DNA from 2 places in the Clostridium sp. HCS.1 genome. Region 2 is predicted to be linked to the other one. Evidence: a T-box and tRNA genes for the amino acid it is inferred to sense, from the RefSeq annotation. Region 2 holds a T-box; the other holds one or more tRNA genes.
The links. The T-box of region 2 lies ahead of gltX (glutamate--tRNA ligase). A T-box ahead of a tRNA ligase gene usually reads a tRNA of that ligase, here a tRNA-Glu.
Positions count from the first base shown of each region.

Region 1 (6,318 bases), 830 kb from region 2:
TAGAAGATTTAATTAATGAAAAGAAAGAAGATATAAAAGATATTAAATCTGGCTTAAAAGAAGGTTTAGAAAATATTAAAGATAAAGAAGAAAATGTAAGAGAAATCTTAGATAGAAAAGTAAACAAAGGCAAGGATGAAATTGCTGATATATCTAAAGAAACCACTAAAGAAATAAAAAATGAAATCAATAAGAAATAGGAGGCGGTTATAATGGGATTTTTAAGATGGTTAGGTGGAATCGTAGTTGCGATTTGGTTATTAGGTCTACTATTTAGAATAGGTGGAGGATTAATACATATCCTACTTGTTGTAGCTGCAATAGTATTTATCGCAGATTTAATAACTAGAAGAGCACATTAGTAGAAACTATGTATTTAATAATGAAAAGAGTAAATTAATAGTAACTATATATATAAAAGAGGTTGTTTAGGCAACCTCTTTTTCATATAATTAATAGTTATTTATCCAAATAAGTAAAATTATTGTAAATAAATTATAAATAGTAAAATGTTGTGATAAAATATAAATATAAAAGTATAAATAAATAGGGGTGATTTTATGGAAGAAAGAAAAAATAACTTACTTGTGACGGAAATTTTATCTAGGGCCTTTAACTTATGTATAGATAATTTTTTAGAATTTCTTAAGGCTATAGGAATTTTTATGGCACCAGCAATTATAGTACCATTAATATTAATTTATACGGTATTTGCTACTGCCTTTATTGGTTCATCACTTTATTCTTATTCATATCCAAACTCAGCTTTAGATAGAATGTTTGCAGGTATAGGAATAGGAACAATAGCAGGTATTACATTACTATCATTGGTTTTAGGCTTATTATCTTTATTTGGTAGTTTAGTAATAATTAAAATGTCAGATGATGCAAATAAGGGTAATGAAGTTAGTTGGAGATCAGCAACAAGCTATGTATGGGATAGAAAATGGAGAGCTTTAGGACTAAATTTATTAGTTTGGCTTATGATTATGGCAGGACTTATTGGCCTTGGGATTTTATTTATAATCCTATCACTTTTAACATTAGGAATAGGACTTATTATTTTAGTTCCTTTATATTTTGGAATATTATTGATTTTAACACCTTCAATGACATTATTTAATTCAACATTTTTAATTAATGATTTAAATGTTATGGATTCAATAAGAGAAACTTTTCTTTTATTTAGAAAGGGTTATTTTTGGTCAACTATTGGAAGAATAGCTGCAATCTCTGGTATTTTATTTGGTGTAGTAATAATATCAGGAATACTTGATTTCATTCCATTCCTTGGTAGTATAATAATGTCAGTAGGGTCATGTGCAATATCAGTATATATGTCTGCCTATATCAGTATATTTGTTCTTGATAGAAATCAACCTAATATAGATAGCTTTGGAGGAAATGATAATTCAGATAATGGGTTTATAGATCCAATTATTTAAATTATAATAAAGGGAATGTAGAGAAAGGTAAAACTAATAATTATAAACAATGTAAAATGGAGGCTGTTGGAACAGCCTCTTTATTAACAGGAGGTAGTTTTATGGGGAAAGCTTATGAAAAAGAATATGAATTACATTATTATGATGTAGATAGGAATTTAAAAGGCAGTATGTCAACTATAATAAACATATTGTCTGATATAGGAACAAAGCAGTCTGAGAGCCTTGGTTCTGGAATGAAGGAACTTATGGAAAATAATATGACATGGGTATTTTATAATTATCATGTAAAAATATTTAGAGATCCTATGTATGGAGAAACATTAAAAGTAAAAACTGAACCAGTAGGATTTAAAAAATACTATGCACTAAGAAATTATGAAATAAAAGATAGTCATGGTAATGTTATAGTTACTGCTAACGCTATATTCTTACTAATTAATTTAGAGAAGAGGAGAATGATAAGAATTCCAGAATCACAATATGAAGTATATGGTGTGGAAAGTGATATGAAAGGGGAATTCAAATTACCTAGAATTGAAGCAATTGAAGAATATAAATATGAAGATAGCTTCAAGGTGAGATATACTGATATAGATTCAAATCAACATGTTAATAATACTAAGTATATTGATTGGGCTATGGAAACTTTGCCAGAAGATATAGTAAATAATTATTCTTTAGATGAAATAAAGGTTACATTTGAAAAAGAATGTAAATATGGAGAGGTTGTAAATGTATATACTGATATAAGAGAACAAGAAGATGGCTCATTAATAAGTATACATAAGATAGAAACTCTAGATAAAAAAGAATTAACTAGATTAATAGGGTGTTGGAAGAGGGAAGAACACAAATAAATAAGATAATAATTATAAGGAAGCAATTTACTAAAATAACTGCTTCCTTATTTTTTTATTAATTAAATATTAAAGTTTCTACTTATTATTATATGCAATACTTTTAGCTACCATATAACCAGAGCTCCAAGCCCACTGTAGATTAAATCCACCGCAATCTCCATCCACATCTAAAATTTCGCCACAGAAATATAGATTTTTAACTAAATTAGATTCAAGGGTAGAGGAGTTTATTTCCTTTGTGTTTATTCCACCTATAGTAACTTGAGCTTGATTAAAGCCATTAGTATCTACACATTTAAATTTCCAAGACTTTAATATATTAATTATGTTTTTCTTATCATTCCAATCTAGCTCATAGCAAGGCATATGAAGGTTAGATATATTTGCAGACTTTAGTACTGTAGGGATTAATTTTTTATTAATTACACCTATAAGAGAATCTATAATTGGTCTATGTGAAAACATAGCAAAATGTCCTTCAAGAAAGTTTTCTATTTCACCAATATCTTCATTAGGGAGCATATCTACTAATATTTCAACATTTTTATTATTAAGTAAGGCTTTTGATGCATGACCAGATAATTGAAGTATTGGAGGACCAGAAATACCGTAGTCTGTAAATAGTATTTCTCCAAATTCTTTTCTTATGGCTTCTCCATTTACTAATAAGGTAGCATAGCCATCAAATTTTACTCCTGATATTGATTTTAAATAAGGATTATCTAATTTTAACTGAACTATGCCAGGAATAGTTTTCACAATTGTATGTCCTAGAGATTTAGATAAATTATATCCTGAACCATCAGAGCCAGTTTTAATAGCAGATTTTCCTCCACAGGCTAAAACTAATTTATTACATGTGAATAACTTTTTATCTTCATTACTTGTGGATAATTTAAAAACTTTTCCCTTGTGGATATCTTTCACTTTACAATCTGTGTATAAAGGTATATCTCTATCCTCAATTGCAAATCTTAATATATCCACTACTGAAGAGGCTTGAAGAGATTTAGGATACATTTTTCCGTTTTTTAACTCTACAATAGGAAGGCCAATAGATAAAAAGAAGTTTTCTGTATCACTAACTCCAAAGCTAGATAAAGTTTTAGAAAAAAATCCTGAATTTTCACTATGGTATGAAAGGAAGGGAAATGAAATTGTTCTATTAGAAATATTACAACGACCATTTCCTGTAGTTAATATTTTTTTCCCAATCCTATCAGTTCCTTCTATTATTGCTACATCTAAACCAAAATCTTTTGCTGTAATTGCAGCCATTAATCCTGATGCGCCTCCACCTATTATAATTAAATCATGATGAATCATAATAAACTCCTTAATATATTTTATTTTATTTAAATATTATACTAATAGAATTATAATATATTTATAAAGAATAATTAAGAAGTTTAATTTAGATAAACAGCAATAAATTTCTAGGTTTTAAGCGGTTTTATTAGTATGAATTTAAAAATTAAAAAAAAGTTGCGAAAAAGTGTTGACACTATATTAAAATTTATGTATTATAGTTAATGTGCTCGCCGACAGAACGGCAAGTACGTGCGACAAACAAAAAACTTATATGGCTCCTTGGTCAAGCGGTCAAGACACCACCCTTTCACGGTGGTAACAGGGGTTCGATTCCCCTAGGAGTCACCATTATGGAAGCATAGCTCAGCTGGGAGAGCATCTGCCTTACAAGCAGAGGGTCACAGGTTCGATCCCTGTTGTTTCCACCAAATAATGGCTCAGTAGCTCAGTTGGTTAGAGTGCCGGCCTGTCACGCCGGAGGTCGAGGGTTCGAGCCCCTTCTGAGTCGCCACTTTAAGTTTTAAAAAGCATATGGCTCCTTGGTCAAGCGGTTAAGACACCACCCTTTCACGGTGGTAACAGGGGTTCGATTCCCCTAGGAGTCACCATTTATGGAAGCATAGCTCAGCTGGGAGAGCATCTGCCTTACAAGCAGAGGGTCACAGGTTCGATCCCTGTTGTTTCCACCAATAATGGCTCAGTAGCTCAGTTGGTTAGAGTGCCGGCCTGTCACGCCGGAGGTCGAGGGTTCGAGCCCCTTCTGAGTCGCCATTTTAAACTTAAGATAAAATATGCTGGCATGGCTCAACGGTAGAGCAGCTGACTTGTAATCAGCAGGTTGTAGGTTCGATTCCTATTGCCAGCTCCAATCTAATATGGCTCCTTGGTCAAGCGGTTAAGACACCACCCTTTCACGGTGGTAACAGGGGTTCGATTCCCCTAGGAGTCACCATTATGGAAGCATAGCTCAGCTGGGAGAGCATCTGCCTTACAAGCAGAGGGTCACAGGTTCGATCCCTGTTGTTTCCACCAAATAATGGCTCAGTAGCTCAGTTGGTTAGAGTGCCGGCCTGTCACGCCGGAGGTCGAGGGTTCGAGCCCCTTCTGAGTCGCCAATTCAAACATAAGATAAACACGCTGGCATGGCTCAACGGTAGAGCAGCTGACTTGTAATCAGCAGGTTGTAGGTTCGATTCCTATTGCCAGCTCCAAAAGCTTTAGATATTCTAAAGCTTTTTTATTTTGTAAAGAATACTGAAATTAAATAAAAAGAGGAATTATTTCATTCAGTTTAAAAGAGAGAGAATCATTATGTTACGGCGACTTGGAGCCTGCGACGGAGCGCGGAATATAATGATTCTCTCTCTTCCTATCTTCTTTTTAGATTAAGCTGAATTCTTATATCTTCAGTATAGAACTTATAAAGTTTAAAGTTACCTAAAAGTCTTGAAGAAATTCTTTCAGTATAGGTTGTTCTTATATCAGATAAGCTTAAGTTTGTTGATATAATCATTTTCTTTTTTCTAAGTAATTTTTTATTTAATAAATTGAAAAATTCAGTTGTTGTGAAATCTGTTATTTGTTCTGCGCCTAAGTCATCTATAATTAATAAATCACAGTTTATTAATATATTTTCAAGTTCAGAATTATTTTCAAATTTTATTTCTCTTAAGGTTGCCATAAGTTCATCAACTGTTCTATAAATAACTAGGAATCCATCATCTAAAAGTTCTTTTGCAATACAACAACTTAAAAATGTCTTTCCTGTTCCTGAATCACCATAAAATAATAGATTATCATTTGTAGAGTTAAAGTTCGGAATATACTCTTCCCTAATGAATCTAAGTATATTCTCCATATTTTTTCTAGGAGAGAATCTATCATCTTCATTTAGCTTGTGACTAGAAAATAAGGATAAATTAAAGTTATTAAAATTATTAACTGAAAGTGTATCCTTTAAGGATGAGTTTTTATAATAAAGTTGAACTAATTTTTTTCTATAACAAGAACATCTATTTATACCTATATATCCTTCATCCTTACATTTTGGACATCTATAATGTAAGTTTAAGTAATCAGCATCATAGCCTTTTTCTACTAATGATTCAGTTTTTTTAACTCTTAGATCCGTTATCTCATCTTTAATTTTATTTAATGTAGCATCATCAATACCTTTTAAAATTGATAATGAAAGACCTAAGGATTTTTTTTGAAGTAAGTTATCTAACTCTAGTATTTCTGGATTCTGTTCTTCAATAGTTTTACGCCTTTTTATTAAATTTTTTTCTTCTTCAGCTCTAATTTTTTCATAAATTAAAGCTAACTCTTTTTCATATCCTTTAATCATCAGTATCCCATCCTAACAATTTCTTTTCTAAATCGTCATAATCATAATCTCTTCCCTTAAAGTTATCAAATCTTAATTTAGGCTTAGTAGAATTCTTAGAATTATTATAAACCTTTTTAGCAGCTGAATTTTTATAAGTAGCTTCCTTTTTCTCAATATCTTGTAATGTTCTTAAATTATCTTTATTCCAACTTGATAAGATTCCATCAATATACTTAAAATCTGCTCTGTTTAATCTCTGGAAGCAAATATCACAAGCCTTTTTTATTACATCTAAGGAGTAATTATAAGTTGAAGTCCATTTTTCTAGCATATCTTCTTGAGGCTTCATAATATCAGTATTTCTAATTCC
Region 1 covers NZ_CP170704.1:3,752,162-3,758,479, reverse strand. The annotation lists gene ACFYH6_RS18125 (YtxH domain-containing protein) at 1-200, shown strand, start outside; gene ACFYH6_RS18120 (lmo0937 family membrane protein) at 213-362, shown strand; gene ACFYH6_RS18115 (hypothetical protein) at 561-1,445, shown strand; gene ACFYH6_RS18110 (acyl-[acyl-carrier-protein] thioesterase) at 1,547-2,305, shown strand; gene ACFYH6_RS18105 (NAD(P)/FAD-dependent oxidoreductase) at 2,384-3,634, opposite strand; tRNA gene ACFYH6_RS18100 (tRNA-Glu) at 3,893-3,967, shown strand; tRNA gene ACFYH6_RS18095 (tRNA-Val) at 3,972-4,047, shown strand; tRNA gene ACFYH6_RS18090 (tRNA-Asp) at 4,054-4,130, shown strand; tRNA gene ACFYH6_RS18085 (tRNA-Glu) at 4,153-4,227, shown strand; tRNA gene ACFYH6_RS18080 (tRNA-Val) at 4,233-4,308, shown strand; tRNA gene ACFYH6_RS18075 (tRNA-Asp) at 4,314-4,390, shown strand; tRNA gene ACFYH6_RS18070 (tRNA-Thr) at 4,413-4,487, shown strand; tRNA gene ACFYH6_RS18065 (tRNA-Glu) at 4,497-4,571, shown strand; tRNA gene ACFYH6_RS18060 (tRNA-Val) at 4,576-4,651, shown strand; tRNA gene ACFYH6_RS18055 (tRNA-Asp) at 4,658-4,734, shown strand; tRNA gene ACFYH6_RS18050 (tRNA-Thr) at 4,756-4,830, shown strand; gene ACFYH6_RS18045 (ATP-binding protein) at 4,989-5,966, opposite strand; gene ACFYH6_RS18040 (DnaD domain protein) at 5,959-6,318, opposite strand, start outside.
Region 1: it has a tRNA-Glu gene. The T-box ahead of gltX (glutamate--tRNA ligase) is inferred to sense a tRNA for this amino acid. The anticodon was not compared.

Region 2 (6,318 bases):
CTCATCATTCTTTTCAAAACATTCTAATACAACGTTATAATTTTCCATTTTTTCATCTCCTTTTTATTATATCATATTAATTTTACATAATAATCTATATTAATTTCAACTATTAAATAAAAATTTTTATTTTCTGACTTTTATTTTCCTATTCTATAATTATATCCAATTTTCAAGTAACTATTTTATTAATTTCTTAAATTAATAAATAAGGTACTATCACGCTAAAAATTAGTGCATAATTCCTTTTTAATAAAAAAATAAAGGAGCTATCTTTAACAGATTTTTATCTGCTAATGCGATAGCCCCTTAGATTTTAAAACTACTTTCAGTAGTTTTTACATTAATTATACATTATCAATTATGCATTTTGCATTGTGCAACAGCACCTTTATTTTATATATTTAAAAATGCTTCAAATCTAGCTCTTACTTTATCTTCACCTAATATTTGCATAATAGTATAAAGATCTGGAGTATTACTTCTATGAGATAAAGCTGCTCTTACAGCTCCAGCAACATCAGAAATCATTCCCTTAAAGGCATCTGGATTTGCTTTGTATTCTTTTCTATTTGCACAATATCCAAGCTCTCCTCCAATTACCTTTAACTCTTCAAACCAAGCTTCTTGACTTCCTGAATTAAAGTTAAATTTATCTTTATATACTTTTATTATTTCTTTTGCATTTTCTAAGCTTAAAGTCTTTGGAAGTTCAACATTTTCTGCTGTTTCCTTATTAAATAATTCATCAAAGAAATAATCTACTTTTCCTCTTACTTCATCCCATTTAGCAAAATCTTTTCTTGGCTTTGGACCTTCTTTATCTATATTGAAGATTTCCTTAGACATCTTTTCATTTGCAGTAACTAAGTCATACATTTCTTTATCGAAATCCTTAGCCCATTCAGTATATAATTCATAAACCTTATCAGCTTTCATCTTACAAATAACTTCTTTACTTACATCATTTAATTTAACTATATCAAATAATGCTCCTGACTTACTCATCTTATCTAAAGCTATTTCAAATTCATGATAATCTACAGTAGGATTTTCTGCTCTCCAATCTTCAAAAGTAGAATTTATTATATTTAATAAATATTCAACAACTGATTGAACAGGGTATCCGACTTCTTTATAGTATGAAACTGCAGCTTCTGCATCTTTTCTCTTAGATAATTTTCTCTTAGAACCATTATCATTTTTCATTATTGTTGGAATGTGAGCATAGTTTGGTCTTTCTAAACCTAATGTATCAAATAATTGTACGTGTATTGGTAATGAAGATAACCATTCTTCTCCTCTTATAACATGAGTAGTTCTCATTAATGCATCATCTATAGCATGAGCAAAGTGATAAGTTGGAAGTCCATCTCCCTTTATAATAACTATATCTTGATTATTTTCTGGGAAGCTTATGTCACCCTTTATTAAATCATGGAATTCTACTCTATTTTCTATATTTCCAGGTGACTTAAATCTAATTATGTAAGCCTCTCCATTATTTATCTTTTCCATAGCTTCTTCAACAGTTAAATTTCTATCCTTAGCATATTCTCCATAATATCCAGGAGTTATTTTAGCAGCAGTTTGTTTTTCTCTTAGCTCTGCTAATTCTTCTGGTGTATCAAAAGCAGGATAAGCTAATCCTTTTTTAATTAAATCCTTAGCAAAAGCTCTGTATATATCAGCTCTTTCACTTTGTCTATATGGACCGTATTCTCCCTTTGAAGTATTATCTCCAGTCATACCTTCATTAAAGTCCATACCAAAGTTATGCATAGTTTCAATAGTGTCTTCTATAGCACCTTGCACTTCTCTTTTTTGGTCAGTATCTTCTATTCTTAAATAAAATACTCCACCTGTTTGGCTTGCTAATCTTTCATTAATTAAAGCAGCAAAAACTCCACCAATGTGTTGAAATCCAGTTGGTGATGGTGCATATCTTGTAACTACAGCACCTTCTTTTAAATTTCTTTTTGGATATTTTGCAATATAATCTTCTGGTGTTTTATCAATATTAGGGAATATTAATTCAGCTAATTTTTCTAAACTCATATTTATCTTCCTTCCGTAGTTTAATTTTTTTATAAATAAAAAAGCCCTTCATCCTATAAATATTAGGACGAAAGACTATATTTCCGCGTTACCACCTAAATTGATTAATTAAAAATTAATCCACTCAATCTCTTTAAGGGGAGAAACCCATAAACTTACTTGCAATTTAATAATGCAGTTTCAGTTTATAGCTCCAGAGCTTCCTTCAATAGCATCAAATTTTAAGCTTCCACCCCTGCTTAAATCTCTGTAAAATGATTATCTATCTAATTTTCTCTTTCATAGCTTATTATTTATAGTTTGTCATACTCATTATAACTATACATTTATAATTTGTAAATAATTTTATATTATTCATTTTATAATATATTCTTACGCTAAACTATCTAGATAAAGGCTATTCAACTCATTTCTTGGCATTATAGCTTCAACTAAATATCCCATTATTATTACTCCAGGTATATCAATTAAAAGTCTTGCTAAAGTAAATTTATATCCAAGTGAAGAAAATTCAAAAATTAATGTAGATATTTTAGTTATACACCAAGCATTCATAAAGATTATTATATTGCTAAACTTAACTCCTTTTTTAAGAAGAACCTTAGTATCTTTGTTTCAAATTAATAACAAAATTTTATTAATATCTATATAATTTGATAAACTTAGTATAAATTTATATAATATGATTATATTTACTTATATATCTCATTGCCAAAATAAGTTAAGCAATGAAATATCAATGAATTTTATAACAAATTCAAATAAATTTAGTTTGGAGATATATTATGAAAAAATTTATATTAGTAATACTTATTATAGTTATTTCACTTTTTTCTGGTTATCTAATAGGAAAATTTATAAATAGAGCTAATATTGAAAACAATAACGGTAAAAATTCTTCATCAAATAGCTCTAATGAAAATAACAATCATGAAGAAAGCAATGATGAATCTACTTCAGCAGATAAAGAAATTGTTATAGACAACAATATAGAAAAAAAAGCTAAAAAGCTTCTAGAAGCCATGACAATAGAAGAAAAAATCGGTCAAATGTTTCTTATTAGATGTAATAATGTTACTGCATTTGAGGATATAGAAAATTATAAAGTCGGTGGTTTTATATTATTTGACGAAAATATACAAGGAGAAACTAAAGAAAGTTTATCATCTAAAATTAAATCTTATCAAGAAAGCTCATCAATCAATATGATTATTGCAATAGATGAGGAAGGTGGTATTGTTAACAGGTTAAGTTGGTATCCTGAATTTAGAGCTGTCCCATTTTACTCACCACAAGAATTGTATAATGAAGGAGGATATCCTCTAATTATTAATGATACAAAAGAAAAAGCTACTCTTCTGAAATCCCTTGGAATTAATATGAACTTAGCACCAGTTTGTGATATTTCAACAAACCCTAATGACTATATTTATCCAAGAACCTTTGGAAAAGATGCTGAAGAAACAGCTACTTATATAAAAACTGTAGTTGAAACTATGAAAGAAAATAAGATAGGTTCTACTTTAAAACATTTTCCTGGCTATGGTAGCAACTTAGATACCCATTCTGGTATGTCTACTGATAATAGAAGTTATGAGAGCTTTGTTAATAATGACTTTATTCCTTTTAAAGCTGGAATAGATGCAGGTGCTGATAGTATTTTAGTATCTCATAATATTATTAGCTCAATAGATGAGACCCTTCCGGCTTCTTTATCTAAATCTGTTCATGATATTATTAGAAATGATTTAGGCTTTAATGGAGTAATAATGACTGATGACTTACAAATGAGTGCAATTAAAGAATATATAGGTGAAGTTAATTCTGTAATTTTTGCTGTAAACTCTGGAAATGATTTAATTATTTCTTCAGATTATAATATTCAAATTCCAACTGTAATTGAAGCTGTAAAAAATGGAGATATAAAAGAAGAAGTTATAGATAATGCAGTTTTAAGAGTTTTAAAACTAAAATTAAGTCTAGGTATTATATAAATATTTAGTATACTGTACTTCTTAAGCAGTTCGGTTTTAAGGTTTTAAAAAAACTTTCTACAATAAAATTCACAGTAAAATAACAACAAAAAAGGTCGTGCAATATGCCCGACCTTTTTCAGTTTACATTAATATAATATTATAAATTACTCTTCCTTCTTTATTAGATTTATTCCAGCCAAAAGTGAAATCAATGCTAATAATCCAAATTTCATCCAATTCATTAATAACCAAAAGTCACTACCTAAAACTACACTTGGCGATGTATTAACCTCATCTACATAAATAGCTAAGTTATAGAAGGTTTTAAGTGATATTAATAATGAAGTTAGACTTAAGATTAATATAACTAAATCTATTATCTTTTTTCTCATTGAATTCTCCCCTTATATATAACTTTAATTTAAAATAAATTCTAAACTATTTGAAGAATCATTTTCGATTGAAATACTATAAATTTTATTTTTATTACTTTTAAAGTCTATATTAAACTTTTGACTTACATATTCATTATCATATTCATCAATAACCTTCAGAGTAAATTCATCACTTTCAATATACAATTTAATTTCTTCTCCATATTCTATAATACTATTATCAGCATTAGAAACTCCCCCTGAACTATGTTGCTCATAAAATCCAATACTCTTAAACCTATATCCACTACTATTAGTAATAACCAAATTATATGGCTCCTTTTTTTGAGAACATCCTCCAATAAATCCTAATATAAGGATTGTTAAAATTATAAAATTAATAGTAATTTTAGCCTTCATAAATTTCTTATCCTTTTCTATTACAGTGATATTCATTTCTATATATAACCAAAGTAATAATGTTTAACGTGATTGTAACACTGATAAGTATTAATGTCATAAATACTAAAGCATCGGTAGTATCCATAAGGGCAGACCAATCTGAAATATTAACTAAATGATTGTTATAGATAATCTGAAAGAATATTGAAATAGAACACAGACTTAAACTTGTTACTGAAAATACTACCCAATTTCTATGTTTTGAGTTATTGTATTGGGTAATATTAATAATAGGAAGTATCCAAGCAATTAAGCCAAGTATTAAACTAGCTGGATTAAGTAAAATAATCATCCCACTCTCCTTTCATATAATATTTCTTATTTTAATACCTTATTATTAAAATAGTTATACTCATACCAATGTTCAGGTGCAACTCGTTTATTTGCCCACATATTATAATATTCGCTACTTATTAATCCATTTCTTCTACCTTCATCAATAGCATCCTTTGCATCTAAAGATAAAGTTGAGATATACCATAGGTCTATTTCTTCCCTCTGATTTATAAGCTTAATATTTTCTTTTGCAATAAAATTATCTATATTACCATAATTTAAAGCTAGATATATAGCCATAGCTACTATAGCAATAGGCTTAAATAAATTCTTTTCTCTCCATATAAATAAAAGAAGGAAAAAAAGTGATATACATAAGAACACTGTAAAGGATTGAACTAAAACTCTAAGTCTTGTATATCCAAACTCTCCAATATATAAATTCATCTTATATATTGCAGCTATCCCCATATTTATAGTTAAAACTGTAATTATGCTATAAACAGTATTTAAAAGATTATTTATTTTTGATGTATTAACAATGGTTTTTAATTTAATGGAAATTATCATTATAAGATTTATTGCCACTAAAAATACCAATTGGAAGAAGCCGCTTCTTGCATAGTGTGAATAACTAACTCCTGCTGGCAGTTCTTTATTTAAATATAAATAAGAAACTTGTATCTTTGTAAACACTAAATATACTAAAATAATTGAAACTAAAACTGTAATTATTGTAGTGGAATTAAAAGTCCTCTTAAGGCTTTTATTATTAACTTTTTTAACCTTAGTAGATGATAATGTATAATTTAATCCATAAACTAAAAACATCACAGCTACTGCTACTATAACTCTAACAATGAAATCAAAAACATTTTCTATATTAATATACTCCCAAATATTAGATAAATAATAACTGAATACCTCATCTGCTCCTGAAAGTAACATTAATAAAACTATAACTAAAGGTATAGAAATTAATATTCCTTTTAATATATTTTTTGAATACTTACTTCTATTTTCTTTATGGGAATTACCAAATCTCTCTTTTACTTCAACTGAAAGCTTTGAAGTATTTTCTATAGATTTCCCAACTATTAATTCTAAGAAAGCAGTTATAAATGTAACTAGTTTAAATGGTATGTTATCATAAGTTAACAATAAAAATCCCG
Region 2 covers NZ_CP170704.1:2,919,533-2,925,850, forward strand. The annotation lists gene ACFYH6_RS13895 (MarR family transcriptional regulator) at 1-48, opposite strand, end outside; gene gltX (glutamate--tRNA ligase) at 397-2,058, opposite strand; T-box leader at 2,119-2,350, opposite strand; gene ACFYH6_RS13905 (hypothetical protein) at 2,431-2,613, opposite strand; gene ACFYH6_RS13910 (glycoside hydrolase family 3 protein) at 2,844-4,052, shown strand; gene ACFYH6_RS13915 (hypothetical protein) at 4,199-4,426, opposite strand; gene ACFYH6_RS13920 (hypothetical protein) at 4,451-4,828, opposite strand; gene ACFYH6_RS13925 (hypothetical protein) at 4,836-5,162, opposite strand; gene ACFYH6_RS13930 (DUF4153 domain-containing protein) at 5,189-6,318, opposite strand, start outside.